DNA from 4 places in the Rhizobium sp. AG207R genome. Region 3 is predicted to be linked to each of the others. Evidence: predicted binding sites of a transcription regulator. Region 3 holds the regulator's gene; each other region holds the start of a gene.
What was found. Region 3 encodes PhoB, which activates phosphate uptake and scavenging genes when phosphate is short. Its sites were predicted from a motif close to TGTCATNNANCTGTCAT; they were not measured.

Region 1: a site for PhoB is predicted at 5,357-5,373, ahead of JJQ51_RS23430 (UDP-2,3-diacylglucosamine diphosphatase). Genes of this name have one in related genera too.
Region 2: a site for PhoB is predicted at 1,775-1,791, ahead of JJQ51_RS23460 (LTA synthase family protein). Genes of this name have one in related genera too.
Region 4: a site for PhoB is predicted at 4,355-4,371, ahead of phnC (phosphonate ABC transporter ATP-binding protein). Genes of this name have one in related genera too.

What each region holds. Positions count from the first base shown of each region.
Region 1 covers NZ_JAEPVT010000010.1:121,991-129,901, forward strand. The annotation lists gene JJQ51_RS23410 (MlaD family protein) at 1-904, opposite strand, end outside; gene JJQ51_RS23415 (ABC transporter ATP-binding protein) at 914-1,777, opposite strand; gene JJQ51_RS23420 (ABC transporter permease) at 1,790-2,950, opposite strand; gene JJQ51_RS23425 (MFS transporter) at 3,101-4,318, opposite strand; gene JJQ51_RS23430 (UDP-2,3-diacylglucosamine diphosphatase) at 4,485-5,291, opposite strand; gene JJQ51_RS23435 (NADP-dependent malic enzyme) at 5,756-7,911, shown strand, end outside.
Region 2 covers NZ_JAEPVT010000010.1:133,823-141,733, forward strand. The annotation lists gene JJQ51_RS23455 (NAD+ synthase) at 1-1,637, opposite strand, end outside; gene JJQ51_RS23460 (LTA synthase family protein) at 1,827-3,758, shown strand; gene JJQ51_RS23465 (DUF1003 domain-containing protein) at 3,916-4,452, shown strand; gene JJQ51_RS23470 (GFA family protein) at 4,456-4,881, opposite strand; gene JJQ51_RS23475 (class II 3-deoxy-7-phosphoheptulonate synthase) at 5,040-6,413, opposite strand; gene gor (glutathione-disulfide reductase) at 6,568-7,911, opposite strand, start outside.
Region 3 covers NZ_JAEPVT010000002.1:674,772-682,682, forward strand. The annotation lists gene JJQ51_RS07230 (Hsp33 family molecular chaperone) at 1-446, opposite strand, end outside; gene argF (ornithine carbamoyltransferase) at 495-1,412, opposite strand; gene JJQ51_RS07240 (aspartate aminotransferase family protein) at 1,486-2,685, opposite strand; gene JJQ51_RS07245 (GcrA family cell cycle regulator) at 3,110-3,637, shown strand; gene phoB (phosphate regulon transcriptional regulator PhoB) at 3,727-4,410, opposite strand; gene phoU (phosphate signaling complex protein PhoU) at 4,442-5,155, opposite strand; gene pstB (phosphate ABC transporter ATP-binding protein PstB) at 5,206-6,021, opposite strand; gene pstA (phosphate ABC transporter permease PstA) at 6,037-7,371, opposite strand; gene pstC (phosphate ABC transporter permease subunit PstC) at 7,368-7,911, opposite strand, start outside.
Region 4 covers NZ_JAEPVT010000017.1:89,141-97,051, reverse strand. The annotation lists gene phnE (phosphonate ABC transporter, permease protein PhnE) at 1-1,285, opposite strand, end outside; gene phnE (phosphonate ABC transporter, permease protein PhnE) at 1,294-2,274, opposite strand; gene phnD (phosphonate ABC transporter substrate-binding protein) at 2,357-3,268, opposite strand; gene phnC (phosphonate ABC transporter ATP-binding protein) at 3,364-4,218, opposite strand; gene JJQ51_RS30680 (pyridoxamine 5'-phosphate oxidase family protein) at 4,443-4,997, opposite strand; gene JJQ51_RS30675 (DapH/DapD/GlmU-related protein) at 5,088-5,705, opposite strand; gene phnL (phosphonate C-P lyase system protein PhnL) at 5,702-6,409, opposite strand; gene phnK (phosphonate C-P lyase system protein PhnK) at 6,419-7,195, opposite strand; gene JJQ51_RS30660 (alpha-D-ribose 1-methylphosphonate 5-phosphate C-P-lyase PhnJ) at 7,192-7,911, opposite strand, start outside.

The DNA.
Region 1 (7,911 bases), on a different contig from region 3:
CAACCGATCCCTTGATCTTGGCCGGATCGATCTGTGCGACGATCGCATCGACCCGGTCCAGCGTCTTTTGTGCATTCTGACCGAACGTCGTATAGGTGTCGGCCGTCTGCTTGAAGCTCGCAATCGTCGCCTTCAGGTCGGTCGTCGCGTCGGCAACATTGGCCGTGATCTTGTCGGCATTGGCGATGACGTCGTTGACCTTCTGGGCATCGACCGCACGCACCAGCTTCTCGATCGCATCCAATGTCGAATCCACGCGGACCGAAACCGTCTTGAAGGTATCGGAAAGCTGCCCGACGCTTGCCAGGAACTTGTCAATATTGTCGGAATTGTCGGCGATGGCCTTCGAGAATTTCTGCGCATTGCGCACGGTATCCGTTAGCGGCCCGCGCGAATCCGAGACGAAGCCCTGAATGTCGCCAATCGTATCATTGGCGCGGTTCAGGATCTTATCGGCCGTCGTCAAGAGATTGGTGACGCTCGATTGATCCGCAAGCAACACCGCCCGCTTACCCGTATCGATCGAACGCTTCAAAATATTCTCGTCGCCATTGCGTCCGCCCGAAAGCTCGATATAGGCGGCGCCCGTCAGACCCTGGATCTCAAGAATGGCCTTGGTCGAGGTATAGACGGGCGCATCTGCACGCACCTGCGTGAAGGCAAGCGAATAGTTCGGATCGTCGGCATCGATCGACAGACCCTGCACCGAACCAACCTGAATACCGTTGAAGCGAACTGGCGAGCCGACGCTCAAGCCGTTTGCCGAGCCGGGAATGCGCACGACGAGCTCGACCATCGGGCCGCCGCGGCCATACTCGGCCATCCAGTAGACGAAACCGAAGGCAGCCGCGATGACGAGCAGCGTGAAGAACCCAACGATCGTATAATTGGCTTTGGTTTCCATAGTCTCCAGTCACTTCTCGCGGCTGTGGGCGCTTGCGCCTTTGTCGTCGTTGTGCCCCTTGATGTCCTCGCGCGGCACGATCGAACGTGCGCGTTTACCCCTGAAGTAGGATTGCACCCAGGGATCATCACAGGCGAGCATGTCCTCAACCGTACCTTCCACCAATACCCGCTTCTGTCCGAGGACAGCAATACGGTCACAGACGGAAAATAGGCTGTCGAGGTCGTGAGTCACCATATAAACGGTCAGGCCGAGCGTGTCGCGCAGCTTGGCGATCAGTTCATCGAATTCCGACGCACCGATCGGATCGAGACCCGATGTCGGCTCATCGAGGAAAACGAGATCAGGGTCGAGCGCCAGCGCTCTGGCAAGCGCCGCGCGCTTGATCATGCCGCCGGAAAGTTCGGAAGGATATTTGTCGGCGGCATCAGCGGCCAGACCCACCATGCGGATCTTCATCAGCGCCAACTCGTCCATCATCTCCTTGGGCAGGTCCAGATATTCCCGCATCGGCACCTGGATGTTTTCCTTGACCGTCAGTGAGGAAAACAGTGCGCCTTGCTGGAAGAGAACGCCGAGCCGCATGTCGAGGCGGTTGCGGTCCTGCTCGTCGAGCTTGTCGTAATCTTCGCCGAGAATCTCAATCTTGCCCGAGCGGCGCGGCAATAGCCGCAGCACCGTTCGCAGCAGCACGGACTTACCCGCCCCGGAAGCGCCGACGAAACCGAGAATCTCGCCGCGATAGATGTTGAGGTTCAGTTTGTCGAGGACGATTTTCGATCCGAAGCCAACGGTGACATCCCGTGCCGACAGCACGATGTCCCTGCCCTGCTCATCCTTTTCCAACGGGATTTCCGAGTGAAGCGCGCTCATCGTTATCTTCCCTCAGAAATCGATTGCTGCGTAGAACATGGCGAAGAGCCCGTCCATGAGGATAACGACGAAGATCGACTTCACCACCGATGACGTCACGTGCTGACCAAGAGACTCGGCACTGCCTCCCACCTTCAATCCCTCGACCGCCGCGACGATGCCGATAACGAGCGCCATGAACGGCGCCTTGATCATGCCCGAAATGACCGTCGAAAGGCTGACGGCCTCATGCAGTCGCGAGATGAAGGTTGCAAACGTGATGCCGGAATATGCCCAGGACACCAGGGCGGCACCAAAAAGCGCAGCGAAGTTGGCAATGACGGTCAGCAGCGGCAGAGCAACCGTCAGCGCCACCAGCCGTGGGAAAATCAAAACACCAATGGGATTGAGACCCATGACCTTCAGCGCATCCACTTCCTCGCGCATTTTCATGGAGCCGATTTCGGCCGTAATTGCGCTGCCGGAACGGCCGGCGATCATGATCGCGGTCAGAAGCACGCCGATTTCGCGCAATTGCAGGATTCCGACGAGATCGACCACAAAGATTTCCGCGCCGAAATAGCGCAGCTGGAAAGCGCCCTGCTGAGCGATGATCGCACCGATCAGCGACGACATCAGCAGGATGATTGGAACGGCGCGCACTGCCATGTGGTCGATCTGATTGATGATCGAGGCCGGCGAAACGCCACTGCCGCGGCCGAATTTGAGCTGCGCGCCGCGGACGGCGGAACCCAGAATGTACATGGCGGCAACGAGATTGCCCCAGATCTCGTAGACGGTTTTGCCGATGGGCGCCAATATGCGCTCCGCCAATGATGTCCTCGGCTTTGCAGCCGCCGCCTCATCGTCCGGATGCGCATCGAACGCGGTCAGCAATTCATCGATATGCGGATTGGAACCCTCGATCGTGACATGGGCCTTGTGCGCTTCCTGACTTTCCTTCAGCCGGCGGATCAGCAGCGCACCCGCCGTATCGACATCGGAAAGACCGGAAAGATCGATCACGACGTCGCCGCCGGAACTGCGCTTGGACAGCTGCTCGATCTGCCGCAGCACGCCATGCACACTGGCGCTGCGCCAATTGCCTTGCAGCCGATAGCGATGGCCTGCGCCCTCGGGCGCATCATCGATCTTCGGTGCATCGGACCTTTGCTCGGCTGCTTTCAAACTCATGCGTCTTTCAAATCTGGCACAACATACGCCGACTCGGTGAGTCCGCATGGTCAGTGCTTAATACACCGACTATGCATGGAATTTCCATCTCGCGCCGGCGCCAACATATGTCACGGCTTTTTGATATCCAAATGAATTTGTTGCACCGCGTCAGGATACGCCGTGAGCGCCTCCGCCGATTGCCGGCTTTCTCGCCTGCAGCCCATAGGCAAAAACGACCATGGCGAGCCCAAAGGCGGCGATGCCGGCCATGACATAGTAACTCGTCAGGTCGAGCCAGGCGTAGAGATAGCCGGATGCAAGCGTCATCAATCCCAGGAACATGCCATTGTAGAAATAATAGGCGCCTTGAGCCGATGATTCCTGCGTCTCATGGACGGACGCCACGATACGACGCTGAACGCCGGTATGGACGCAGGCATAGGTGCATGAATGAAAACATTGCAGCACAAAATAGCCGATGAAGCCGAAATTGCTCGGAAACAGGACCCAGCGCAGAATGCACATGGTCGAACCGAAGAAGATGAGCGTCCAGGCGCTGAACCTCCTGCTCAGTTTTCTCGACAGGAAAAACACCATCACCTCGGCCGTGACGCCAATGCTCCACAGCACGGCTATCTCGGCGCCGGAAAAGCCGAGCTTATGCCAGTAGATCGACGCAAATGTATAGAGCATCGCATGGCTCGATTGCTGTATCGATACGCCGATCATGGTTATAAGCAATTGCGGCGAGCGCAGATTTCCGGTCGGCGATTGCAGATTGATCGGTTGGTTGCGCCGGCGCGTCGGCCCGATACGTGGCGCGAAAAAGCCCATCATCGTCGTCAGAATGAACCCCGCCACCATCACGGGCAATACTGTCGTGCCGCCCCACATGCCGATCAGCTGGCCGCCGAGAAGGGTCGACAGGATAAAGGTGATCGATCCCCAGACCCGCATGGAACCGTAGTCGAAACCCCAGCGGCGCACACCCGACATGGCAATCGATTCGACCACCGGTACGTAAGGCGCGTAAGTAGCGCCCTGAATGCCGTAGACCAGAAGCACCGGCCAGAAATCGCTGGTCCAGTAAAGCGCGATTGCCGTCAGCAGCGACAAGGCACCCGACCATAACAATACATCGGCCCGCTCTCTCATGTGATCGGCCAGTACCGCGATGATGGGTGTCACGAGGACGCGCACGACCATGGGAATGGCGATCACCAGGCCAATCTCGTGATCGTTGAAATTCAGCCCCGCCAACCAGACGGGAAAGAAGGGTACGGCAATGCCGTTGACGAACAACGGAGCGCAATAGGACAAGGCGGCGCGCAAGCGGAAATAAGGAGGCGCACCCTCGCCCTGGAAGGACTTGATCGCGGGAATCATGACAGACCTGAAGGGGAACGTACTTGTCCCTATCATGCTATCGAGAATACGACTATGGCGAGAAATGGCCAAAACCGTAACGTTTCGGAAAAATCCGAAGCCAGGGCTGTCTTGCAGCGATCAATAATTATGACAAGCCATTATCAAGCCTGTGAAGAGCCAGAAATCAGGCCGCCTGTGCGCCGAGGGCCTGCGGTATTTCTCCGACCTGCGAGCCGACTGGCTGCGTTTCGAGAATATTCTGCCACGTGATCAGCTCGAACGTGCCGTCTTCGTGTTCGGCAATCGCCGTGCAGCTTTCCACCCAGTCGCCCGTGTTGATGTAACGGATCCCATCGAGATCCTCGATCACGGCATGGTGGATATGACCGCAGATGACGCCATCTGCATCATTGCGCTTGGCCTCTTCGGCCACGACACGCTGAAACTCGCCGATGAAATTGACGGCGTGCTTCACCTGCAGCTTTGCCCAGGCCGAAAAGGACCAATAGGGCATGTTCAGGCGTCGGCGCACCGCCGCAAGTCCGATATTGATCAAGATGGCCATGTCGTAAGCCCAGTCTCCGAGATAGGCGAGCAGGCGGGCATTGCGGACAACGACATCGAATTCGTCGCCGTGCAGGATGAGATATTTCTTCCCGTCGGCCGTTTCATGCATGGCGCGCTGCGCCACCTCGATACCGCCGAAGTGCATTCCGGGGAAGTCACGCAGGAATTCGTCGTGATTGCCGGGGATATAAACGATGCGCGTGCCCTTGCGCGCCTTGCGCAGGAGCTTCTGTACGACGTCGTTGCAATCCTGGGGCCAGTACCAGTTTCGCTTCAGCCGCCAGCCATCAACGATGTCGCCAACCAGGAAGATGGTATCGGCCTCGTGATAACGGAGAAAATCGAGCAGGTAATCCGCCTTGGCGGCCTTCGAGCCGAGATGCACGTCAGAAATGAATAGCGTTCGGAAATGCCGGGGGTCCATGTTTTCATTCACGAACTTTATGTCCGTGCCCTATCCTACATTGGCTATTCCAAAACCAGACTCGTGTTTCAGGAAGATGACAAACCCTGTGCTTGGCGGCCCAGCGGCGACGTTCAACCAAGTTTCGCGGCAACTGCGAGGTCAGGACGATTGCTTGTAAAGCTGGCGATACCAAGGCGAAACATGGCCCGCGCCGCCTCGCTTGGATGAGCCGCCCATCTGTGCACTTTCACGCCATTCTTTCCAAGATGACGCGTTCGCAGCCTTCGACTTGCGGAAAGGACATCGCGCGATCTGCGATCATTGCGGAAAAGGCAATTCAGTTTTGCCACGACAAAAACGCCTTGTGACCTCAATTCCATACTGTGAAGGCGAAGCGATTGATGTATGCAGAAGACTCAAAGCGCAGGCAGGAATGGAGACGCAAGTTGGATACGAACGACACTTCGAAAGCAGCCAAGAACATGGCGAGCGGAAATTTCGACGAGCAGGCGCTTTATTTCCATCGTTATCCCCGTCCCGGCAAGCTCGAAATTCAAGCGACCAAGCCGCTGGGCAATCAGCGCGATCTGGCACTTGCCTATTCCCCCGGCGTCGCTGCCCCCTGCATCGCCATCCGCGACAACCCCGAAACGGCAGCTGACTATACATCCCGCGCCAATCTCGTAGCGGTGATTTCCAACGGTTCCGCCGTGCTCGGGCTCGGCAATATCGGTCCGCTCGCTTCGAAGCCTGTTATGGAAGGCAAGGCCGTTCTCTTCAAGAAATTCGCCGGCATCGACGTCTTCGACATCGAAATCGCAGCACCGACGGTCGATGAGATGGTCAATACCGTCTCGGCGCTCGAGCCGACCTTCGGCGGTATCAATCTCGAAGACATCAAGGCGCCGGAATGCTTTGACGTCGAGCGCCGCCTGCGCGAGAAAATGGAAATTCCGGTCTTTCACGACGATCAGCACGGCACCGCCATCATCGTCGCCGCCGCCATCCTCAATGGGCTGGAACTGGCCGGCAAAAAGATCGAAGACGTCAAGATCGTCGCTTCCGGCGCGGGGGCGGCGGCGCTCGCCTGCCTTAACCTGCTCGTCATCCTCGGCGCCAGGCGCGAGAACATCTGGGTCCACGATATCGAGGGTCTGGTCTACAAGGATCGCAACGTCCTGATGGACGCGTGGAAATCCGTCTACGCTCAAGATAGCGACAAGCGCGTGCTCGCCGAATCCATTCCGGGCGCCGACGTCTTCCTCGGCCTGTCGGCTGCCGGCGTGCTGAAACCCGAATTGCTGGCGCAGATGGCCGAAAAGCCGCTGATCATGGCGCTCGCCAACCCGACGCCGGAAATCATGCCGGATCTCGCCCGTGCCGCCCGTCCCGATGCAATGATCTGCACTGGCCGCTCGGACTTCCCGAACCAGGTCAACAACGTCCTCTGCTTCCCCTATATTTTCCGCGGAGCGCTCGATTGCGGCGCCAAGACGATCAACGAAGAGATGAAGATGGCCGCCGTGCGCGCCATTGCCGCGCTTGCCCGCGAGGAACCTTCCGATGTCGCCGCCCGCGCCTATACAGGCGAAACGCCGGTCTTCGGGCCCAATTACCTGATCCCCTCGCCCTTCGACCCGCGCCTGATCCTGCGCATTGCGCCGGCTGTGGCGAAGGCAGCCGCGGAAAGCGGCGTCGCCCTGCGCCCGATCAAGGATTTTGACGCCTATATGGACGAGCTCAACCGCTTCGTCTTCCGTTCGGGCTTCGTGATGAAGCCGATCTTTGCGGCTGCGAAGATTGCCGAGCGCAAACGCGTCGTCTTCTCCGAAGGCGAAGATGAGCGCGTGCTGCGCGCCGCCCAGGTCCTGCTCGAGGAAGGCACCGCCGTCCCGATCCTAATCGGTCGTCCTTCCGTCATCGAGACGCGCCTCAAGCGCTACGGCCTGAAGATTCGCCCTCATACGGATTTCGCTGTCATCAATCCCGAAGACGATCCGCGCTTCCGCGAGTATGTCGAACTTTATTTCTCGCTGGTCGGCCGCGCGGGCGTTATCCCAGAAGCAGCCCGCACGATCGTCCGTACCAACACAACCGTTATCGGCGCGCTTGCCCTCAAGCGCGGCGAAGCTGATGCGCTCATCTGCGGTCTCGAAGGCCGTTATGAGCGTCATTTGCGCATCGTCCGCCAGGTCATCGGCAAGCGGCCTGATGTTCGGGATTTCTCGGCATTGAGCCTGCTCATTTCGCAGCGCGGCGCCACCTTCTATACCGATACCTATGTGACGTTTAATCCGTCCGCCGAGGAAATCGCGGAATCCACCTGGCTGGCAGCCGAGGAGATCAAGCGCTTCGGTATCGAGCCCCGCGCCGCTCTCGTCTCCCATTCCAACTTCGGCTCACGGGAGTCGGAAAGCGCTACCAAGATGCGCGAAGCGCTGGCTCTCATTCGCGAGGCAGCGCCGGATCTGGAGGTCGACGGCGAAATGCATGGCGACAGTGCCATTTCCGAGAGCCTGCGCCGGCACGTAATGCCGGACAGCGCGCTCTCCGGCGAAGCCAATCTACTGGTCTTCCCCAATCTCGATGCGGCCAATATCACGCTCGGCGTGGTCAAGACCATGACCGATGGTCTGCA
Region 2 (7,911 bases), on a different contig from region 3:
CGACCGAAATTCTTCTTGGTGATCTTCACACCCGGCGCAGACTGGCGGCGCTTGTACTCGGCGAGATAGAGCAGATGTTCAACGCGATGTACGGTCGCGACATCATGGCCTCGGGCCACGATCTCCTCCACCGACATCTCCTTTTCCACCAGGCATTCGAGGATATCGTCAAGCACCGGATAGGGCGGCAGTGAATCCTGGTCCGTCTGGTTCGGCCTTAGTTCCGCCGAAGGCGCCTTGTCGATGATATTATGGGGGATGACCTCGCCCGAGGGGCCGAGCGCGCCCGGCGGCACGTGCAGGTTGCGCCAGCGCGACAGCGCGTAGACCTGCATCTTGTAGAGATCCTTGATCGGGTTGAAGCCGCCGTTCATGTCGCCATAGAGCGTGGCGTATCCGACAGACATTTCCGACTTGTTGCCCGTCGTCACCACCATCGAACCGAACTTGTTGGAGATCGCCATCAGGATGGTGCCGCGGGCGCGGCTCTGCAGGTTTTCCTCGGTGATGCCGCTTTCCGTGCCTTCGAAAAGATCGGACAGAGCCGAACTGAAGCCGGTAACGGGATCCTCAATCGGCACGATATCGTAGCGGCATCCGAGCGCCTTGGCGCAATCGGCCGCATCCTTCAGCGAATCCTGCGAGGTATAGCGATAGGGCAGCATGACGGTGCGCACACGCTCTTCGCCAAGCGCATCGACGGCAATCGCCGCGCAGATCGCAGAGTCGATACCGCCGGACAGGCCAAGCACGACCGACTTGAAGCCATTCTTGTTGACATAGTCGCGGAAGCCCAGCAGGCAGGCGCGATAATCCGCCTCCTCGCCCTCCGGAATATGGGCCATCGGCCCTTCGGCGCAATGCCAGCCATCGCCATTCTTCTTCCAGGTCGTCACCGCCAGCGCGGTCTCGAACTGGCTCATCTGGAAGGCCAGGGTCTTGTCGGCATTGAAACCGAAGCTGGCGCCATCGAAAACCAGTTCGTCCTGGCCGCCGAGCTGGGCGGCATAGATCATCGGCAGGCCCGTCTCGATGACCTGCTTCAGCACGACCTGATGGCGCACGTCGACCTTGCCGCGATAGTACGGCGAGCCATTCGGCGACAGAAGGATTTCCGCACCGCTTTCAGCCAGCGTCTCGCAGACGCCGAGCTCGCCCCAGATGTCCTCGCAGATCGGGATACCCAGTCGCACGCCGCGGAAATTGACCGGACCGGGCATGGCGCCCTGATCGAACACGCGCTTCTCGTCAAACTCGCCGTAGTTCGGCAAGTCTACCTTGTCACGGATCGCAATCACCTTGCCGCCATCGAGAACGGCAATCGAATTGTAGCGGCCCGTCTCGTCCTGCCGGGGAAAGCCGATGATCACGCCAGGGCCGCCATCGGCCGTATCGGCAGCCAGAGCTTCCACCGCCTTCCAGCAGGCGCGGATGAATGCCGGCTTCAGCACGAGATCTTCCGGCGGATAGCCGGAAATGAACAACTCCGTCAGCAGGACGATCTGCGCGCCTTCGCGCGCCGCTTCGGCCCGGGCCTCACGCGCCTTGGCGAGATTGCCGGAGACGTCGCCGACCGTCGGATTGAGCTGCGCGACGGCGATGCGGATGGTGTGGGTAATCTGGCTTTGCTCTGTCATGCCATACATTTAGCGATGCCATCTTTCTTCCGCAACCGCCTTCCTTCCCGCACACGCATCAAAGATCGCACTACGCGCAGAGGAGGTATTTTTGCCCCAAAAAATACCAGGCCAGCCTTGCAGTTCATGAAGAATTCATGACAGAAGCGTGACACTTATATGAATATTTTGTAGCTTTTGGAGAAAGCATTGGTCGCATTGGTCATCGAGTCCGCCTTGGCGGGCAAGCTTGCCCTTTTCCAGAAGATCGGCGCGGCAAAACAGAAGTCTGCCGCTCTGCGCCTGCTTCTGAGCCTTACGCTGACCCTCCTTTTCTCCCTGTCCATCGTTATGACGGTCGAATGGGTTGCACGCGGCGAATTCGCCTCCGCTTGGACCTATCTCCTTTCCCCGTCCCGTCCGGGCCTTGCCACCATCGGCGTTGTCATGCTGACCATGCTGACACTGGATGCCTTGATCGGTCGCGCGCATCTATCCGCTTTGATCGTCGCTCCAGTGCTGCTCATACCGGCCTTCATTTCCAGCCAGAAGCAGAATTTTCTCTCCGATCCGCTCTACCCTTCGGACTTCCTGTTTGGGCGGCAGATCATGGAGCTGATGCCGGTCATGGTACGTGATCGCCCTTGGACGGCGATTGCCCTGGCAATCGGCATCATCGCCGGCACCGGCGCCATGATCCTGTTCTGGCGCTATATCCGGAGCCACACGGTCGCACTTTCGCGAAACGAGCGCCTTGCCCGGCTTTCGATCTGCCTGCCGCTGGCAGCACTTTTCGCCTCACAGATGGACCCCACACAATATTCCTATGTTCGCGAGAAGCTGGGGATCATACCGATCGTCTGGGACCAGACGGAAAATTACAACCACAACGGCTTCATCGTCGCCTTCGCGCTGAACCTGCCCATGGCCGACATCAAGTCACCGGCCGGATACGGCGCTGGCGCCATCGACACCATGCCCGCAAGAAATTACGGCTATCTCTCCGGTCCGCGCCAAAAGCCCGACATTATCATGCTGATGAGCGAATCCCTCTGGGATCCGACGCGACTTTCCAACATCGCCTTCACACCGGATCCGATGCCGACGATCCGCGCCAGACAATCGGGCAATGTCTTCTCGCCGGAATTCGGCGGCATGACCGCCAATGTCGAGTTCGAGGCACTGACGGGCTTTTCCAACGCCTTTCTCCCTTATGGCAGCATTCCCTATCAGCAATATGTGCGCCGCCCGCTGCCGTCGCTTGCCACTTTCTTCCGCGGCGAAGGCTATACGGCGCGCGCACTGCATCCCTTCAGCGGCTGGTTCTGGAACCGTAACGAGGTCTACAGGGCTTTCGGCTTCGAAGAATTTCATACCCAGGAGACTTTGCCGCCCATGGATAAACGCGGCATGTTCGCAGCCGACGACTCCCTTATGAAGGAAATCATGAGCGAAGGAGACGCCGCCGAGCGTCCCTTCTTCTTCTTCGCGGTCACTCTTCAGGGACATGGGCCTTACGAAGCCGACCGCTATTCTGAGAATACCGTCGATATCGCGGGCAATTTGAACGACGATGACCGTGCGGCGCTCGCTACCTATGCACAGGGCGTTCGCGAAGCCGATGACAGCCTGAAGATGCTGATGGATTGGGCCGAAAAGCGCGACCGGGAAACCATTATCGTCCTCTGGGGCGATCATCTGCCGCCGCTCGGCAGCGTCTATCCAAACACCGGCTACATGCCGCAGCAGGTGGCAACCCGCAAGGCGCCGCTCGACGTCATGAAGAAGGAGCACGAAACGCCGCTCGTCGTCTGGTCGAGCAAGAAGGGCGTTCGCAAGGACATCGGTACCATCAGCCCCTCGCAGCTGCCTTATCACCTGCTGAAAACGGCAGGCTATGAGCATCCTTTCTATACGGGCTTTCTCGGCCGCGTGCAGAAGAAATACAACATCGTCGACCGCTATCAGCTGGCAACCCGCGACAGCCAGACCTTCCCCGATTGGGGCCGCAAGGAGCCGGAGCTTGACCCGACCGTGCGCGACTATCGCTATCTGCAGCACGACATGATGTTCGGCCACCAATATGGTTTGGAGCGCTTCTTCCCGTCTCATGCGGAGCTAATGGGCCAGGAAGACAGCTAGCCCATTATAAACATGAGTTAGTGCGGGTGTTTTTTTGCGATAACAGTACGCGCAGCAGCTCCATGCGCAATCGAGTTTGAAACCCTTCCCTCGTTGCATTTTTCCCCATTGGTCGAATAGTTGCATTCAATGCCACAAGGACCTTGGAGCCCTCCCAATGCATAATCTTCCCAACTTCGTTCATCTGCATTTTGACAAGACAGCCGATCAGCTCGGCGATATCGAAAAGCGCGTTCTTAAAAAGGCGCACGAGCGGAAAATCATCTCCACCGATATCAACGCCGCCATCTCGGCGGAATCCTCCCGGGGGCAGCGTCTCGCAGACAGCATCGCCCGTGTCGGCGGCTCATGGTCCTTCATTATCGCCTTCCTGCTGTTTCTGGCCTTCTGGTGCGTCATCAACACGATCCTCCTCACCACGAACGCCTTCGACCCCTACCCCTTCATCTTCCTGAATCTCGTTCTCTCCATGCTCGCCGCGATTCAGGCGCCGATCATCATGATGTCACAGAACCGGCAGGCCGAGCGGGATCGTTTCGAGGCGGCCAAGGATTATGAAGTCAATCTCAAGTCCGAGCTGGAAGTGCTGTCCCTGCATCAGAAGATCGATATGCAGGTGTTGACCGAGCTTGCGGTGGTGCGTGAAGAACTCGCCAAACTGAGCAAGCTCGTTGCTGAAAAAGGCACCATCTAAAGGTCAATCGGAGGGGCCTGCCGTCAACAGCCCCGGTCGCCCCTGCCGATATTGCGGCAGTCCGTCGCTGATCTCGTAATAATCGCCCTTGTCGGCGCAATAGATATGATAGCCCATCTCAAGGCCGCTCGGCTGATCGAACAGACCGGCCATGATCGATATTTCATCGGCGCCATCGGCCACCCAAAACAGAGCCGAGCCGCAGATCCTGCAAAAGCCGCGGTGAGCGAATGTGCTGGCACGATACCAGGTGATCGCCTCTTCTCCCTCGATGACAAGATTTTCGCGTGCGACATTGGTCGCGGCATAATAGAGCCCGGTCTGTTTGCGGCACTGCGAACAATGGCAGGCGACCACTTCGCGCAGTTTTCCGTGCGTCCTGAAACTTACACTGCCGCAGAGGCAGGCTCCCGTGTGTTCGTGGCTCATCATCGCTCCCCTTATTTTGAGGCAGCCTTGCCGAGAACGGAAGTTGGGTCAATTTCAAAGAACTGAAGCGTCTTTCAGCCAAGCTGATCGCTCCTAGCGCAAAAGCGAACGGGCCGGTTTTCGCCGGCCCGTTCGAGAGATCATGAATGCGGCTTCGCTCAGCCGTGTGCGCGCATACGCTTCTCGTCCCGACCGCCCTTCATCCGCTCAGCGAGCAGGAAGGCAAGTTCCAGCGCCTGGTCGGCATTGAGACGCGGGTCGCAATGTGTGTGATAGCGATCCTGGAGATCCTCGGCGCCGACCGCGCGGGCGCCGCCCGTGCATTCGGTCACATCCTTGCCGGTCATCTCGATATGGATGCCGCCCGGATGCGTGCCCTCGGCGCGATGGATCTGGAAGAAGCTTTCCACTTCCGACAGGATGCGTTCGAACGGACGCGTCTTGTAGTTGTTGAGCGTGATCGTATTGCCGTGCATCGGGTCGCAAGACCAGACGACCTTGCGGCCTTCCTTCTCAACGGCGCGAATGAGGCGCGGCAGGTTGTCGGCAACCTTGTCGTGACCGAAACGGCAGATCAGCGTCAGGCGGCCAGCTTCGTTCTGCGGGTTCAGGATGTCGATCAGATTAAGCAGATCGTCCGCCTGCAGCGAAGGACCGCACTTCAGACCAATCGGGTTCTTGATGCCGCGGAAATATTCGACATGGGCGTGGTCGGCCTGGCGCGTACGGTCGCCGATCCAGAGCATGTGGCCGGAGGTGGCGTACCAGTCGCCGGTCGTGGAATCGACGCGGGTAAAGGCTTCTTCATAGCCAAGCAGCAGCGCTTCGTGGCTGGTGAAGAAATCGGTTTCGCGCAGGCTTGCGTTGCTCTCGGCGGTGATGCCGATCGCACGCATGAAATCCATGGTCTCGCCGATACGATCGGCAAGCTTGCGGTAGCGCTCGCCCTGCGGGCTGTCCTTGACGAAGCCGAGCATCCACTTCTGGACGTTTTCCAGGTTGGCATAGCCGCCCATGGCGAAGGCGCGCAGCAGGTTCAGCGTCGCGGCAGATTGACGGTAGGCCATCATCTGACGGTCGGGATTGGGAATGCGTGCTTCCTCGGTAAACTCGATGCCGTTGATGATGTCACCGCGATAGCTCGGCAGCGAGATGCCATTCTGCGTTTCGATGTTCGACGAGCGCGGCTTGGCGAACTGACCGGCAATGCGGCCAACCTTGACGACCGGCAGCTGCGCACCGAAGGTCAGCACGACGGCCATCTGCAGGAAGGCGCGGAAGAAGTCACGGATCGTGTCGGCACCGTGCTCTGCAAAGCTTTCGGCGCAATCGCCGCCCTGAAGCAGGAAACCATTGCCCTCTGCGACATTGGCGAGATGCGCCTTCAGGCGACGGGCTTCACCGGCAAAAACGAGTGGCGGATAGCTTGCAAGCTGCGCTTCGGTCTCTGCCAGCGCTACCTTGTCCGGAAAATCCGGCACCTGTTGGATCGGTTTCTGCCGCCAACTGCTCGGGGTCCAATTCTGTGCCATCTCACTCACCTGCTTGTACGCCCGATCTCGGTCGGGCGGCCCGTCGTCGTAAATAACGCGCGCTTATAAACCTTTGCCGCCCGCTTGCAAAGGCGGGCAAACTACTGTGCGAATCTTTTATGGTGCAGTCGATCTCAGAGCCAAAACGAGCGCGTTACACGCGCTCGCCGTTGCGAATGCGATAGCTCGGCGAATACATCGTCACCAATTCTTCCGCCGCCGTCGGATGCACCGCCATGGTGCGGTCGAAATCGTCCTTGGTACAGCCGGCCTTCAGTGTGATGCCGAGAAGCTGCGCCATCTCGCCGGCATCGTGGCCGAGAATATGGGCGCCGATCACCTTGCGGTCCGCGGCGTTGACGATCAGCTTCATGATCATCTTCTCGGCTCGGCCCGAAAGCGTCGCCTTCATCGGCCGGAACTGCGCCCGGTAAACTTCGAGCTCCGGATAACGCTTGGCAGCGTCTTCCTCGGTCAGGCCGACCGTACCGATCTCCGGCTGCGAGAAAACGGCCGTCGGGATGAGTTCGTGATCCGGCCGGGTCGGATTGTCCTTGTAGACCGTCTCGATGAAACACATGGCCTCGTGGATCGCCACCGGTGTCAGCTGTACCCGGTCGGTGACGTCGCCGAGCGCGTAGATGTTCGCAACGGAAGTGCGCGAATATTCGTCGACGATAATGGCGCCCTGGTCGTTGATTGCGACCCCGGCAGCCTCAAGCCCGAGATTTTCGGTATTCGGCGTACGGCCGAGCGCCAGCATGACGGTATCGACCGTCAGGAGCTTATCGTTCTTCGTCCGAACACTGAGCCTGCCCTCTACCTTCTCGACGTTCTCAATGATGTCATGGCAGAGAATACGGATGCCCTTCTCCTCCATGGCCTCGTGAAGGCCTTTGCGCAGGTCCTGATCGAAGCGCGAGAGTATCTCGGCGCCGCGATAGATCAGCGTCGTCTCGACGCCCAGACCATGAAAGATGTTGGCGAACTCGACGGCGATGTAGCCGCCACCGGCAATGAGGATCGATTTCGGCAGTTCCTTCAGATGGAACGCTTCGTTCGAGGAGATGCAAAGCTCGTGACCCGGCAGTGCCGTGTGCAGATTCGGCCGACCGCCAGTCGCAATGACGATGGTCTCGGCGGTCACGGTCTGGCCGGTCTTCAGCAGCCTGATCGTGTGGGCATCGACCAGCTCGGCGCGGGTATCGAAGATCTCCGCCTTGGCATTGTCGAGCCCCTTGCGATAGAGGCCCTCCAGTCGGGCGATTTCCTTGTCTTTCGCCTCGATCAGTTTCTTCCAGTCGAAGCTGCTGTCGCCGACCGTCCAGCCGAAACCGGCCGCATCCTCGAAATGCTCGCTATATTGCGAAGCGTAGACGAACAATTTTTTCGGCACGCAGCCGCGAATGACGCAGGTGCCGCCATAGCGATATTCCTCGGCGATCCCGACCTTCTTGCCAAGCGATGCGGCCACGCGCGCGCTGCGCACACCGCCCGA
Region 3 (7,911 bases):
GCGACAATGCCCTGATAGGGCTGGCTGAAACGGCCCTGATCGATGGTGAAGGCGAGGACGCCCTTGCCGAGCAGCTGTTCCGGCTCGGTCCGGCCTTCGGCGACTGCCTTTTCCAGTGCTTCTTCGTCGAAACGGGCATAGGCGCGAACGTTTTCCGGCGTCGTGAAATCGGCAACCAGAAGGTCGACGGGACCGTCGCCCTTGGTCTGTACGGTAAACTTGCCTTCGAATTTCAGCGACGTGCCAAGCAGGACGGTCAGGACGATGGCCTCCGCCAGAAGGCGTGCAACCGGCGTCGGATAGTCATGCCGGGCAAGGATCGCGTCCAGCAGCGGACCGAGCTGTACGGCACGGCCGCGCACGTCCAGACCTTCCACCTGGAAGGGAACGACATGATCGTCACCGGCGAAATCAAACTGACCCAGCGTTGCGGCATTTTCGGCCATTGCTTTACTCCTACTGCGCCCGCGCCCTTGAGACGCGGTTTAATATCTTCAGATCGCGCCCAGGCACCAAGCAAGAATCGACTTTTGCGCATGAAGGCGGTTTTCCGCCTCATCGAAGACAACGGATTGCGGGCCATCGATCACCTCGTCCGTCACCTCCTCCCCGCGATGAGCAGGCAGGCAATGCATGAACAAAGCGTCTTTGCCGGCCTGTGCCATCAAAGCCTTGTTGACCTGATAGGGCTGGAAGACGTTGTGACCGCGTGCCCGGTGCTCCTGATTCATGGAAACCCAGGTATCGGTTACCACGCAATCGGCGCCGGCGACCGCACGGTCTGCATCATGCGAGAGCATGATTTCGGCGCCCTCGTTGCGGGCCCAGTTCAGATAGTGATCCTTCGGCTCAGAACCAAGGGGTACCGCCATATTCATGCGATAGCCGAAGCGTGCCGCACCCTCGATCAGCGAATGCAGCACGTTGTTGCCGTCGCCCGTCCAGGCAAGCGTCTTGCCCTTGATCGGGCCGCGATGCTCCTCGAACGTCATGATATCCGCCATGATCTGGCAGGGATGCGTATCGTCGGTCAGCGCGTTGATGACCGGAACGGTCGCATGTTCCGCTAGCTCCAGCAGGCGCGAATGATCGGTCGTGCGGATCATGATCGCATCGACATAGCGCGACAGCACCTTGGCCGTATCGCCGATCGTTTCGGCGCGGCCAAGCTGCATTTCGGTGCCGGAGAGGAACAGCGTCTCGCCGCCCAACTGTCGCATGCCGACATCGAACGAAACGCGGGTTCGGGTGGACGGCTTCTCGAAGATCATCGCCAGCATCTTGCCGGCGAGCGGCTTGTCGGCAGTGCCGGCCTTCTGCGCGCTCTTTCGCACGATCGCGTCATCGATGATGTTGCGCAGATCGGCAGCCGGAACGGCAGAGAGGTCGAGAAAGTGTTTCGGAGAAGCCATGTCCTTACCTGTGCTCCAGAAAAAACAATAACGCCCGCGTGGGGCAGGAACGCCCCGTCAGCGGGCGTTGAACTCAAGCCGATTTCTTGGTGCGGGCAGCGCGCGCACGCTCGGCGGCACGCTCCAGGCGGGCAAGACCTTCGCGTGCTTCTTCGGCGGTGACGACCAGCGGCGGCAGAAGGCGGATGACGTTATCGCCGGCCGGCACGCCGAGCAGATGCTCGGCACGGATAGCCTGCAGCAGCTCTGCCTGCGGAATGGCCGCCTTGATGCCGAGCATCAGACCTTCGCCGCGAACGTCCTCGATGATGTCAGGAAAACGATCCTTGAGCGAGGCGAGCCCCTGGCGGAAGACCAGCGAGACATCGCGCACATGCTGCAGGAAGCCTTCGGCAAGCACGATATCGAGAACGGCATTTCCGACCGCCATGGCGAGCGGATTGCCGCCATAGGTGGAACCGTGGGTGCCTGCCTTCATGCCTGAGGCGGCTTCTGCCGTCGCAAGGCATGCACCGAGCGGGAAACCGCCGCCGATGCCCTTGGCGACAGCCATGATATCAGGCTTGATGCCGGCCCATTCATAGGCGAAGAGCTTGCCAGTGCGGCCGACGCCACACTGTACTTCGTCGAGGATCAGCAGCAGGCCATGTTCGTCGCAGATCTCACGCAGCCCGCGCAGGAATTCGTTGGTGGCCGGACGGATGCCGCCCTCGCCCTGAACCGGCTCGATCAGGATTCCGGCCGTCGCATCCGTGATGGCGGCGCGCACGGCATCGAGATCGCCGAATTGTACCTGATCGAAACCCGGTGCCTTGGGTCCGAAGCCCTCGATATACTTCTCCTGGCCGCCGGCGGCGATGGTCGCGATGGTGCGGCCGTGGAAGGCGCCCTCGAAGGTGATGATGTGGAACTTTTCGGGATGCCCCTTGGCGAATTGATAGCGCCGCGCCGTCTTGATGGCGCATTCCAGCGCCTCGGCGCCCGAATTGGTGAAGAATACCTTGTCGGCGAAGGTCGCTTCCGTCAGCCGCTTCGACAGCTTCTCCTGACCGGGCACCTCGTAGAGGTTCGACAGGTGCCAGACCTTGTCGGCCTGGGCCTTCAATTCGGCGACGAGATGAGGATGGGCGTGACCGAGCGAGTTGACCGCGACGCCGGCTGCGAAATCGAGGTAGCGCTCGCCATTTTCGGTGACCAGCCAGACGCCCTCGCCTCGCTCGAACCGTAACGGAGCGCGCATATAGGTGTCATAAAGCGGCGTGGTCTCGGCCATGGCCATATCTCCTGATCACAACTTTAAGGACCGATCGCTTCGATTTGATGAAACGGGTCCGAAAAAATCAAAAATGCCGCCTTGCGGCGGCCCGGGCACTATTGATGTTTTGCATCGCGATGTCAACAAAACTGGCGTTTTAGCAGGTGCGAGATAGCGCTTGCGGGCAAAAGAGATAGGTTCGGCGGCGCCTATTGCAGAAATGCCACGCCTAGGCAGCAAGTTGGGGAAAACCTCGAAATCGATTCCTCAAGATTCTCGCGACTCTTGTCACGGAGTCAGCCTCACACTAGGTTAAAAAGCAATTGCTAGACTGCATGCGGCGGAACTAGTCACCACAATTTTAGAGCGTTTCGCGCCTCGTTCCCATGCGAGGCAATGGTGAGGGATTCTGCCATCGGAAACGCGACAGCGGAGACAGGGCATGAATTGGACAGACGAACGCGTCGAGAAGCTGAAAAAGCTATGGTCCGAAGGGTTGAGCGCCAGCCAGATCGCTGCGCAGCTCGGTGGCGTGAGCCGTAATGCCGTTATCGGCAAGGTGCACCGCCTGAACCTTCCTGGCCGAGCGAAGGCGGGCGGCACGGCAACCGCGACGCGCACGCCAAAGCGCAGTGCCGCGGCTCCCCGCGCAACGACCTACGGCTCGCGCGTCGCTACCCGCACCGTGGTCGCCCGCCAGCAGGGTGCAACCATGCTGAAGGAAGAGATCGAGATAGATTCCGTCAATGAAATTCAGTATCGCCCGGCATCGAACGTCGTCGTTCCGATCTCCCGCCGCCTCGGCCTGACGGAGCTGACGGAACGCACCTGCAAATGGCCGGTCGGGGACCCGCTGAAGGACGACTTCCACTTCTGCGGCAATGACAGCCCGGATTCGTCCCCCTACTGCACCTATCATCAGCGCATGGCCTACCAGCCGGTGCATGACCGCCGTCGCAACAACGGCTGAAAGTTACCGCAAGACAAAGAGAAACGGGCCCCTCGAGGCCCGTTTTTCTATTTCCGCCGCTATTTAGTAACACCCGAGCGGCGAGCCGCTCAGGCTTCCATGGAATAGCCCGCGCCGCGAACGGTGCGGATGACATCCTGCATATTGGAGAAATTGAGCGCCTTGCGCAGACGGCCGACATGGACGTCGACCGTGCGTTCATCGACGTAGATATCGTGCCCCCATACGCCATCGAGCAGCTGCGAACGCGAGAAGACGCGGCCTGGCGAGGACATCAGGAACTCCAGCAGGCGGAATTCTGTCGGCCCCAGCCGGACTTCGCGGCTCTTGCGGTGGACGCGATGGGTTTCGCGGTCCAGCTCGATATCGCCGCAACGCAGCACCGTGGAGAGAACCTCCGGGCGGGCGCGCCGCAGCATCGCCTTGACGCGGGCCATCAGCTCCGGCGTCGAGAACGGCTTGACGACGTAATCGTCCGCGCCGGTCGAAAGTCCGCGCACGCGCTCGCTTTCCTCGCCGCGAGCCGTCAGCATGATGATCGGCAAGCGCTCCGTCTCCGGCCGCATACGCAGCCGGCGGCAGAGCTCGATGCCGGACACGCCGGGGAGCATCCAGTCGAGGATCAGGAGATCGGGGATGCGCTCCTGGAGACGCAGCTCGGCCTCATCACCTCTGAGGATCGTGTCGACCTCGAAGCCTTCGGCCTCAAGATTGTAGCGCAGCAGAACGCTAAGCGCTTCCTCGTCTTCTACAACAGCAACTCTCGGAACCATGCGCCTATGGTCTCCTTTCTTCGCTTCCAGATTATTCCGTCACTGCGCCGACGGTGTTGGCGGTATCGTCCTTCGGGCGCTCGCCTTCCGGCTGAGCACCGGTCGCCATGTAATAGATCGTCTCGGCGATGTTGGTGGCATGGTCGCCGATGCGCTCGATGTTCTTGGCGCAGAAGAGAAGATGCGTGCAGGTGGTGATGTTGCGCGGATCTTCCATCATGTAGGTCAGCATCTCGCGGAAGAGCGAGGTGTACATGGCGTCGATTTCCTCGTCGCGTTCGCGGATCGACACGGCCTTATCGGGCGAGCGGGTCGCGTAAACATCAAGAACTTCCTTGAGCTGGCTCAGTGCCAGTTCGGAGAGGTGTTCGATGCCACGAGCGAGACGACGCGGCACGCCCGTGCCCTGAACGGCGATGACGCGCTTTGCGGTATTCTTGCCGAGATCACCGACGCGCTCCAGATCGGAGGCGATGCGGATCGAGCCCATGATTTCGCGCAGGTCCGCTGCCATCGGCTGACGACGAGCGATGGTGACGATCGCCTTGTCACCAACTTCGCGCTCGGCATGGTCGAGAACGACGTCGTCGGAGATGACCTTCTGGGCCAGGGCCGCGTCGCTGTTGACGAGAGCGCGTACGCTGTCGCTAACCATCTGCTCGGCCAGGCCGCCCATTTCGGCAATGCGGCGCGTCAGAAACTTCAGGTCTTCGTCATAGGCAGAGAGAATGTGAGTGGAGACCATTTTTCTATCCTCAAGTGAACTGTGTGAAAGGAGCCGCGCGCCTGCCATCATCAACCAAAACGGCCCATGATGTAATCCTGCGTGCGGAAATCGTCGGGATTGGTGAACATCTTATCGGTGTCGTTCTCCTCGACCAGGTGGCCGAGATGGAACATTGCGGTACGCTGCGAGACACGAGCGGCCTGCTGCATGGAATGCGTCACGATGACGATGGTGAAATTCTCCCGAAGCTCGTGGATGAGATCCTCGACCTTGGCGGTTGCGATCGGATCGAGCGCAGAGCACGGCTCGTCCATCAGGATCACCTCCGGGCTGACCGCAACGGCGCGCGCGATGCAGAGGCGCTGCTGCTGGCCGCCCGACAGGCTCGTGCCGGCGTCATGGAGCCGATCCTTCACCTCACCCCAGAGACCGGCCTTCTGCAGACTGGTTTCGACGATATGCTCGAGATCGGCCTTCGAGCGATGCAGGCCATGGATGCGCGGGCCGTAGGCGACATTCTCGTAGATCGACTTCGGAAACGGGTTGGGCTTCTGAAAGACCATGCCGACGCGGGCGCGCAATTCCACGACATCGATGCTGTCGTCGTAGACATCCTGATCGTCGAGCGTGATCTTGCCGGTGACGCGGCAGGTCTCGATCGTATCGTTCATGCGGTTGAGGCAACGCAGGAAGGTGGACTTGCCGCAGCCGGAAGGGCCGATCAGGGCCGTGACCGTATTGGCGCGGATCTTCAGATTGACGTCGAAGAGCGCCCGCTTGTCGCCGTAGAACACAGAAACGTCCTGGCCGATCATCTTGTAAGGGATCGTCGTCATCTTCTTGGCCAAGGCTCTTTCGCTGGCAGCTTCCGTCATCATGTTCATTTCGTGCGCCCTCCCTTACCAGCGCCGCTCGAAGCGGCGGCGCAGCAGGATGGCGCCGATGTTCATCGCGACGAGGAAGAAGAGGAGCACGATGATGGCGCCGGACGTTCTTTCGACGAAGGCCCGCTCGGCTTCGCTCGCCCACATGTAGATCTGCACCGGCAGCGCCGTCGAGGGATCGAGCGGCGATGCCGGATAATTGGCAACGAAGGCGACCATACCGATCAGAAGCAGCGGCGCGGTCTCTCCGAGCGCATGGGCAAGCCCTAGGATCGTGCCCGTCAGAATGCCAGGCATCGCGAGCGGCAGAACATGATGGAAGACCATCTGCATGCGCGATGCGCCAAGACCGAGCGCTGCGCTGCGGATCGACGGCGGCACGGCACGCAAGGCCGAGCGCGTGGCGATGATGATCATCGGCAGCGTCATCAGGCTCAGTACAAGGCCGCCGACCAGCGATGCCGAGCGCGGCAGCCCCATCATGTTGATGAAGACCGAGAGACCCAACAGGCCATAAACGATCGAGGGGACGGCAGCGAGATTGTTGATGTTGACCTCGATCAGATCCGTCAGCCGGTTCTTCGGGGCGAACTCTTCCAGATAGATCGAGGCGGCAACGCCGACCGGCAAGGCAAGTACGAGAACGGTCAGCATCAGGTAGAGCGAGCCGATCAGCGCGACACCAAGCCCGGCGGCTTCCGGCCGGCTCGAATTGCCCGACAGAAAGAGACCGCTGTTGAAGGCCTTATGAAGCGCGCCGCTTTCGCTGAGTTGCTTCATCCATGCGACCTGGCGGTCGGAAATCTTGCGATCCTTCTCGCTGACGGTCAGATCGATCTGCCCCTTGTTGGCGGAATCGATGTTGGCGCTGGCCAGGAATGTGACGCTCTGTGTCGTCCCTATGATAGAGGGGTTGGCAACGACTCTGTCGCGCAACACGATCCTGGCGCTGTCCGACACCATCGCCATCGCCTCGCGTACAAGCGTGCGATTGGCCGGATCGATGCCAAGCGCTTTCACCAACGCATCGCGCACCAGTACGGGGTAATTGGCAGCGATCAGCACCTTCGGATCGTTCATGCGCTTACCCGTCGGGTCGATTACCTTCTCGGTGAATTCGATCGGCAAGGTGATCGAAGTCTGGACAAAGGCGGTATAACCAGTGCGGACCACGGTCGAGACCAGGATGATAAGGAAGACGAGACCGAAGATGACGGCGGTCATCCCATAGGCGCGAAAGCGACGCTCGGCGGCATAGCGCCGCTTGATGCCGATATCTCGGTGCACAGACGCACCCGGCGTCAGACCGCGCGGCATGTTGAGCTGAGAGGAAGATACGACGCCGCTCATTCGTATTGCTCCCTGTATCGACGGACAATGTAGAGCGCATAGACGTTGAGGCACAGCGTCAGGCAGAACAGCGTGATGCCGAGGGCGAAGGCGACGAGCGTCTGCGGCGAGGTGAATTCCAGATCGCCGGTCAGCTGATTGACGATCTTCACCGTGACCGTCGTCATCGGCTCGAAGGGATCGAGCTGCATGCGCGCGGCAACGCCTGCGGCCAGTACCACGATCATGGTTTCGCCGATCGCCCGCGACGCGGTCATCAGCAGCGCGCCGACGATGCCCGGAAGAGCCGCCGGCAGGAGCACGCGCTTGACCGTTTCCGACCGCGTGGCGCCGAGGCCCAAGGAGCCGTCGCGCAGCGAGCGCGGCACCGCCATGATGATATCGTCCGACAGCGACGAAACATAAGGGATAAGCATCACGCCCATGACAAAGCCAGCCGTCAAAACGCTCTGCGCCTCGATGAAGCTTCTGTAGTTTCCGGTCATCAGCCCGTCTATCTCGGCGGAGATATCGCGCAGGAAGGGGCCGACTGTGACAAGG
Region 4 (7,911 bases), on a different contig from region 3:
AGACAACGATGAGGATCAGCAGCACCATATAGGCGACGTTTTCCCAGTTGGCATTGGTGCGCATTGCTTCCCAAAGTTTGAGGCCGATGCCGCCCGCGCCGACGGCGCCGATGATGGTCGCGCCGCGCACGTTCGATTCCCACTGGTAGAGCGTCTGGCTGACGATGACGGGCACGATCTGCGGCATGATCCCGTAGCGATGCACGAGAATGGTCGGCGAACCGGTGGATTTCACGCCTTCGCGCGGCTTGTTGTCGATGTTCTCGAGGCCCTCGGAATAGAGCTTGCCAAGCGTGCCCGTCTCGGTGAGGAAGATCGCGCCGCTGCCCGCGAGCGGGCCGGGGCCGAAGGCGCGCGTCAGGAACAGCGCCCAGATCAGCATGTCGACCGAACGCAGGAAATCGAAGAAGCGCTTGAGGATCTGGTTGACGAGTCGGCTCGGCGTGATGTTGCGAGCCGCCAGGAAGGCGAGTGGGAAGGCCGCGAGCGAGCCCAGCAGCGTGCCGAGGAAGGCCATGACGATGGTCTGGAACAGCTTGGTCCAGACGTCGCCATGCTGCCATGCGCCATTGTTCCAGATATTGTCGAAGGCCAGCGAGAGATTGGACTGAGCAGGATCGAGCCGCGGCCCCGAAACGATCAGGCTGATGACTTCGCTCGCCGGCTTGTCGAAGAAGGGCGAATGCGTATCGAAGACGAAGTTGGCCCAGCCGATGAACCGCTTGCGGATCTTCACGCGGTCGGTGGAAATGCTGGCGTCGCCTGCAAAGCCGAGATTGACGAGAATATTGTCGTCATAGACGGTCATCCAGCTTGGAACGGGCTCGGAACCGACGATTTTCGGCACATCGCCGGCAATATCGATCGGAATCGTGATGCCATGCGCGGTCACGATGGCCTGCGTCTTGGTGACGGTTACCGTGCGGCTTGTGCCGCTGACAGAAACGGTCATGCTGCCATCGGGATTGGTCTTCACCCAGTCCGGGTTTGGATTATCGCCCAGGGGCGAAAAGCGCGGATATTTGATGCTGATCTTGTCTCCGGAGATGCGGAATTCCGGCTGCACGTCATAGCTCACCCATTCGCTGAGATAGATGCCGACGCGCTCCCAATGCGCTTCCGAAATGACCTTCGGCAGGTCGAAGAACCACACGGCATAGATGCCGTAGAGGATGACGCCGATGAAGATCATCAGCGCGCCGAAGCGCTGGCGGAAGGACCGGTGAAGAACTTCCGGGTAACGCGCTTCGATTTCCTGCATGCGGCCGGCGTCGATGACGGACATGGATAACCTCAATGCTGCAAAAGGAAGGCATGCTCGCCGACGAGGCGGCGGCGGAGCCATGCGGAAAACTGGTCGACGGCGATGATCGTCAGGAAGAGAAGCAGCACCAGCGCCAATGTCTTGGCGCCGAAACCGCGTGAAATCGCAAGTTTGAGCTCCTCGCCGATGCCGCCGCCGCCGACGGCGCCGATGATGGTTGAGGCGCGAACGTTGATCTCCAGACGCAGCAACGCGTAGGACATGAAGTTCGGCAGCACTTGCGGCAGGGCGGCAAAGCGCACGCGCTCGCTCCAGCTCGCGCCGACGGCACGCATGCCTTCGTCAGGCTTCATGTCGATATTCTCGACCACTTCGTAGAAGAGCTTGCCAAGCGCGCCGATCGTATGCAGGCCGACGGCGATGATCGCGGCGATCGGGCCGATCGACAAGATCGCCGAAAACAGGCCGGCGATGACGATTTCCGGAAAGGCGCGCAGAAGTTCCATGATGCGCTTCGTCACCAGCCGGATCGGATGGGACGGCGACATGTTGCGGGCGGCAAAGAAGCTCAAGGGTACGGCAAAGACGAAGCCGATGATGGTCGATACCAGTGCCACGTTGATCGTGATGATCATCAGCTCGAAATATTCGGGGATATAGAAATCGCCCCAGACATAGACGCGACCGAGCGGGAAATTGAATTCCTCGCCGCCGGCGCCATTCGCCCCGTTCGGGCTCGGCAGGTCGAAGAGCGCGCGGTAGACGTCGGCCCAGTCCTTCGGAATGAGCCAGCTCAGGAAATCGAAGAGATGCGGCAGGCGGTCAAAGAAATGCCCGGCGTTGTTTTCGTCGGCGAAGCGCACCGAGCTGACGAAGGCGACGAGCAGGATCACGAGACCGATGCCGGTGTAGAAGCGGCGCTTGGCCACCATCTTGCTCCAGGCGTCGCCGATCTCCTTGGCGCTCTGTGGCGCGCTTTGCATGTTCGGGTGCGTATCGGCGATCGTCATGAAATCCTGCCCTTGTGAATAGCAAAGGGTGTGAATAGCAAAAGGGCGGCCGTTGCCGGCCGCCCAATTATAGGAATGCGGATCAGCCGCCGATGGCAGCCTTACGAACGTCGATGACGGCGTTGTAGAAGTCCGGAGTAACCTTGACGTAGCCCTTGAAGTCGCCGCCTTCGATGGCGTTGAAGCACTTGGCGTCAGCCGTCGGGAGCTTCATGAAGAAGTCCGTCAGCTTCGTCTGCCATTCGGTGCCGAGAGCGTTGCGAACGACGAGCGGGCCGTTCGGGATCAGCGGCGAACGCCAGACTTCGACGAGCTTGTTCGGATCTACGGCGCCCTTGTCGACTTCCTTGCGGAAGGTACCGGAGGTGAAGCCGTCCTTGAAATCGCCAACACCCGAGGAGTCGTCGACAGCAACATCGACCTTGCCGTCGTAAGCGGCGAGCAGGTTGTTCTCATGGCCGCCATTAAACTGGGTCGAGCCGAAGAACTTGTCGTTCGGCACGCCGGTGGTCTTCGGAATCTGCGTCAGCGGAACAAGGTAGCCCGAGGTGGAGTCCGGGTCGGCGTAGCCGAGCTTCTTACCCTTGGCGTCCATGATCGTCTTGATGCCGGAAGACTTGAGGGCGAGGCCGATCGAGTAGTAGCCGGTCGAACCGTCGGTCTGCTGCGTCGTCAGGATCGGGGTAACGGCCTTCGGGTCCTTGATGGCGACGGCTGCGTAGCCGGACGCGCCGAGTTCGGCGAAGTCGAGCGTGCCGCCGAGCAGGCCCTGGATAACGCCGTTATAGTCGGCGGCCGGGAACAGCGAAACCTTCTCGAAACCGAATTCCTTCTTCAGGTGGTCGGAAAGGCAGGCGTAATTGCGCAGGCGATCGGCTTCGTTTTCGCCGCCGAGAATGCCGATGCGCAATTCCTTGAGGTCTGCTGCGTTGGCAGCAGCGCCGACTGCGAGCGCAACAAGCGCCGTAGCGGCAAAGAGTGCTTTCTTCAACATGGGTTCGTCTCCTGATTAACCGGTGTCCCCGGATGTCTTCGGTCTGATAGAAGAAATGCGCCCTTGACGCGGGCCTTCGATCCCGGCCGTCCCTCTCAGAGACCGGCCAGTGCCAGCGGTTGCGGGCCGGCAGATTCAGTCGCCGCGGCTTGCACGGCTGGATCGGCAATGTTGATCGATGTCGACGTCATGGTCTCGTCGATGCCGGCGCCGTCCTTGTCGGTGCCGTAGATTTCCTTGACGGCGGCTGCCGTCAGATCGGCCGGCTTGCCGTCGAAGACGACTTTGCCGGCCGCCATGCCGACGATGCGTTCGCAGTAGTTGCGCGCCGTATCCAGCGTATGCAGATTGGTGATGACGGTGATGCCTTCGCGCTCATTGATATCGCGCAGCGCATCCATGACGATCTTGGCGTTCAGCGGATCGAGCGAGGCGATCGGCTCGTCGGCCAGCATCATCTTCGGCTGCTGCATCAGGGCACGGGCGATGGCAACGCGTTGCTGCTGGCCGCCGGAAAGCGTGCCGGCCATCTGCAGTGCCGTCTGCTCGATGCCGAGGCGCTCCAGCGCCGCAATCGCCTCGATGCGCTCCTCGCGGGTGAAGACCGAAAGGAGACTCAGCATCGTCGAACGATGGTTGAGGCGGCCGAGCATGACGTTGGTGAGCACGTCGAGGCGCGGCACCAGATTGAACTGCTGGAAGATCATGGCGCAATCGCGCTGCCAGCTGCGCAGTGCACGACCGGTCAGCTTGGAGACTTCGGTGCCGGAGAAATGAATGGAGCCGGAACTCGGATCGGCCAGACGGTTGATCATGCGCAGCAGCGTCGACTTGCCGGCGCCGGAACGGCCGATGACGCCGACCATCTGTCCCTGCGGTATGTCCAAAGTCACGGAATCGACGGCGAGCTTGTTACCAAACCGGCGTGAGACATTCCTGAGTTCGAACATAGTGCTTCCCTTTCGCGGCTCCCGGGCTGCAGAAATTTCAGCGGTACCGGTGCTAAGAACGGGCGCGTGCCCCTGTCTCGAAAGGAGTTTCGAGGGGGCTGGCGCCAACCACAAGGCAACCGATTAGTCCCGCTTCATGAAGCTCCAATGTCAGTTTTGTGTAACTGCTGTTACAATTCCCGGCGATTTTGCAAGATTAGCCGGCTGAGAGCTTTCCTTTAAGTTTAGCCGTCAAACATGCCGGTCGGCAGACCGTCTATGCTGAAGCTGTTCTTCTCGCGCCGGTATTCCTCGATGCCGTCGGGACCCTTGGCTTTCGCCCATTGGTCCAGGCTCGGCCGTTCGCCTTCATAGCTGAAGAGCGGTACGCCGAAACCACAGGACGTTTGTACGAGATCGAAGTCCAGCCATACGATCTGCCGTGCGCCGAGCGGTTCTTCGCCCTCATAGTGATCGTGCAGCAATTCGCGATATTCGGGTGTCGATCGATGGATGATCCGGCCGCGGCCATAGAGGCGCAAGATCATCGGCGGCCCTTCGACGGCGCAGAACATGATCGTCAGCCGTCCGTCGGCCTTCATATGCGCAGCGGTCTCGTTGCCACTGCCGGTGCGGTCGAGATAGATGGCGGTGTTCGGAGAGATGATGCGCAGGCACTGTGTCTCGCGGGGCGAAACATTGACACGGGAATCCGATGTTGCGGATGCCGTGAAGAAGATGTGTTGCCGCGCGATGAAATCGCGCAGCCGACCGTCGATGCTGGAAAACTGCTTTGCCATGAAAACTCCTCTCGATCCCGCATTGAAAGGACCGGCTAAGCTGGATCGCTTGTCAGCGCCTTGCAAGTCCGATGAGGGTGGAAACCGTTCTCAGGCTTCGTAGCGATCCAGAAATTCCTCCGCCGAAAGGGCGCGGAAATCCGCAAGCGCTGTGCGCAGGCGATCGTGATCCCAATCCCACCATGAAAGCTTGTCCATGCGCGCGCCGACCTCGGACGTGAAACGCTCGCGGATCAGCTTGGCCGGCACACCGCCGACGATGGTGTAGGGAGCAACGTCCTTGGAAACGACGGCGCCGGCTCCGATGACGGCACCATTGCCGACTGTCACGCCGGGCAGCACGGTCGCACCATGCCCGATCCAGACGTCATGGCCGATCACAACCCGGTTGTCGCGCCGCCAGGTGAAGAAATCCGTCTCCATATCGGCATCCGGCCAGTAGTCGGCGGCGCGATAGGTGAAGTGGTGCAGGGTCGCGCGCCATGTCGGATGGTTGGTGGCATTGATGCGCACGGCGGCGGCAATGTTCACGAACTTGCCGATCGTCGCACACCAGACCGCACCATCCTGCATGATGTAGGAATAGTCGCCCATCTCGACTTCATCGATGCGGCAGCGGTCGGAGACTTCGGTATAGCGGCCGAGCGTCGAATTGTTGACGCTGGCCGAGGGGCTGATGAAGGGTGGTTCGCCCAATTTGCGGCTCATGCGGCGGCCTTCCGCGGCGAGAACTGCGAGACATCGAGAATGCGGCTGCCGACAGCTTCGCGCACTTCCTCGTCATGGAAGATGCCGAGAAGGGCGACGCCGGCCTCCTTCTTCTGCTCGATCATGTCGACGACGACGGCCCGGTTACGGGCGTCGAGCGACGCCGTGGGCTCGTCGAGCAGCAGGATGGCGTGATCGGTGATGAAGCCGCGGGCGATGTTGACGCGCTGCTGCTCGCCGCCGGAAAAGGTGGCGGGCGGCAGCTGCCAGAGTTCCCTAGGCAGGTTCAGCCGTGCGAGCAGTTCCGCTGCCCTGTCGCGGGCATCGGTCACGCTCACACCGCGAGCGAGCAGCGGCTCGGCGACGACGTCGATGGCAGCAACACGCGGCACGGTGCGCAGGAACTGGCTGACATAGCCCATGGTCTGGCGGCGGACGTCGAGCACGGTACGCGGATCGGCTGTCGCAAGATCGACGATCCTGCCCTTGTGCGTGACAAGGATCTGGCCGCTGTCGACGGCATAATTGCCATAGATCATTTTCAAGAGCGAGCTCTTGCCGATACCCGACGGGCCGCCGAGCACGACGCATTCGCCCGAAGCGACGGAAAAGGAGACATCGGCGACAACAGGCAGGCGAATGCCGTCGCGCAGATGCATGGTGAAGCTTTTGAAGACTTCGGAAACGACGAGTGGGGTTGCCATGTTTCTTCCTCAGACCTGCAGGATCGAAGAGACCAGCAGTTGCGTATAGGGTTCGCGCGGATCGTCGAGCACGCGGTCGGTGAGACCGTGCTCGATCACCTGGCCGTCCTTCATCACCATCATGCGATGCGACAGGAGACGGGCGACCGCGAGATCGTGGGTTACGATGATGGCGGAGAGGCCGAGATCGTTGACGAGGCCGCGCACCAGATCGAGCAGGCGGGCCTGCACCGAGACGTCAAGACCGCCGGTCGGCTCGTCCATGAAGACGAGGCGCGGGCCGGTCACAAGGTTGCGGGCGATCTGCAGGCGCTGGCGCATGCCGCCGGAGAAGGCGCGGGGCTGGTCGTCGATGCGGTCGGCGTCGATCTCGACCCGCTCGAGCCAGTCGATGGCGGTATTGCGGATGTTGCCATAGTGGCGGTTGCCGATCGCCATCAGCCGCTCGCCGACATTGGCGCCGGCGGACACCGTCATGCGCAGGCCATCGGCCGGGTTCTGATGCACGAAGCCCCAGTCGGTGCGCATCAGGAAGCGGCGCTCGGCCTCGTTCATGCGGAAAAGATCGCGATAGGTCTCGTCGCGCATGTGGTATTCGACACTGCCCGTCGTCGGCAGCAGCCGGGTCGAGATGCAGTTGAGCAGCGTCGTCTTGCCGGAGCCGGATTCGCCGACGATAGCCAACACTTCGCCGGGCCAGAGTTCGAAGGACACATCGCGGCAACCGATGCGGCTGCCGTAGAATTTCGAGACGTCCTTGACCTTGAGAAGGGGTGAGTCACTCATTCGGCAGCCTCCTTGGATGCGAGCCCATTTGACGCCAGCATAGGCCCAGCATGGCCGTGGGCGCGGCGATCCTCGCAGAAATCGGTATCGGAGCAGACGAACATGCGGCCGCCCTTGTCGTCGAGGATCACCTCGTCAAGATAGACCTGCTCGGCGCCGCAAAGCGCGCAGGGCTTGTCGAAGCGCTGCACTTCGAAGGGGTGATCCTCGAAATCCAGGCTGACGACTTCGGTATAGGGCGGCACGGCATAGATGCGTTTCTCGCGGCCGGCGCCGAAGAGCTGCAGCGCATCCGACAGATGCATTTTCGGATTGTCGAACTTCGGCGTCGGTGAGGGATCCATGACGTAGCGGCCGGCGACCTTGACCGGATAGGCGTAGGTGGTGGCAATGCGTCCGTTGCGGGCGATATCCTCATAGAGCTTCACATGCATGAGGCCATATTCCTCAAGCGCATGCATCTTGCGCGTCTCGGTCTCGCGAGGCTCCAGGAAGCGCAACGGCTCCGGGATCGGCACCTGATAGACGAGCACCTGGTTCGGCCCGAGCTTGGCTTCCGGAATGCGGTGGCGCGTCTGGATGATGGTCGCCTCGTCCGTGCGGGTGGTGACGGCGACATTGGCGACCTTCTGGAAGAAGGCGCGGATGGAGACGGCGTTCGTCGTGTCGTCGGCCCCCTGGTCGATGACCTTCAGCACATCCTGCGGGCCGATGAT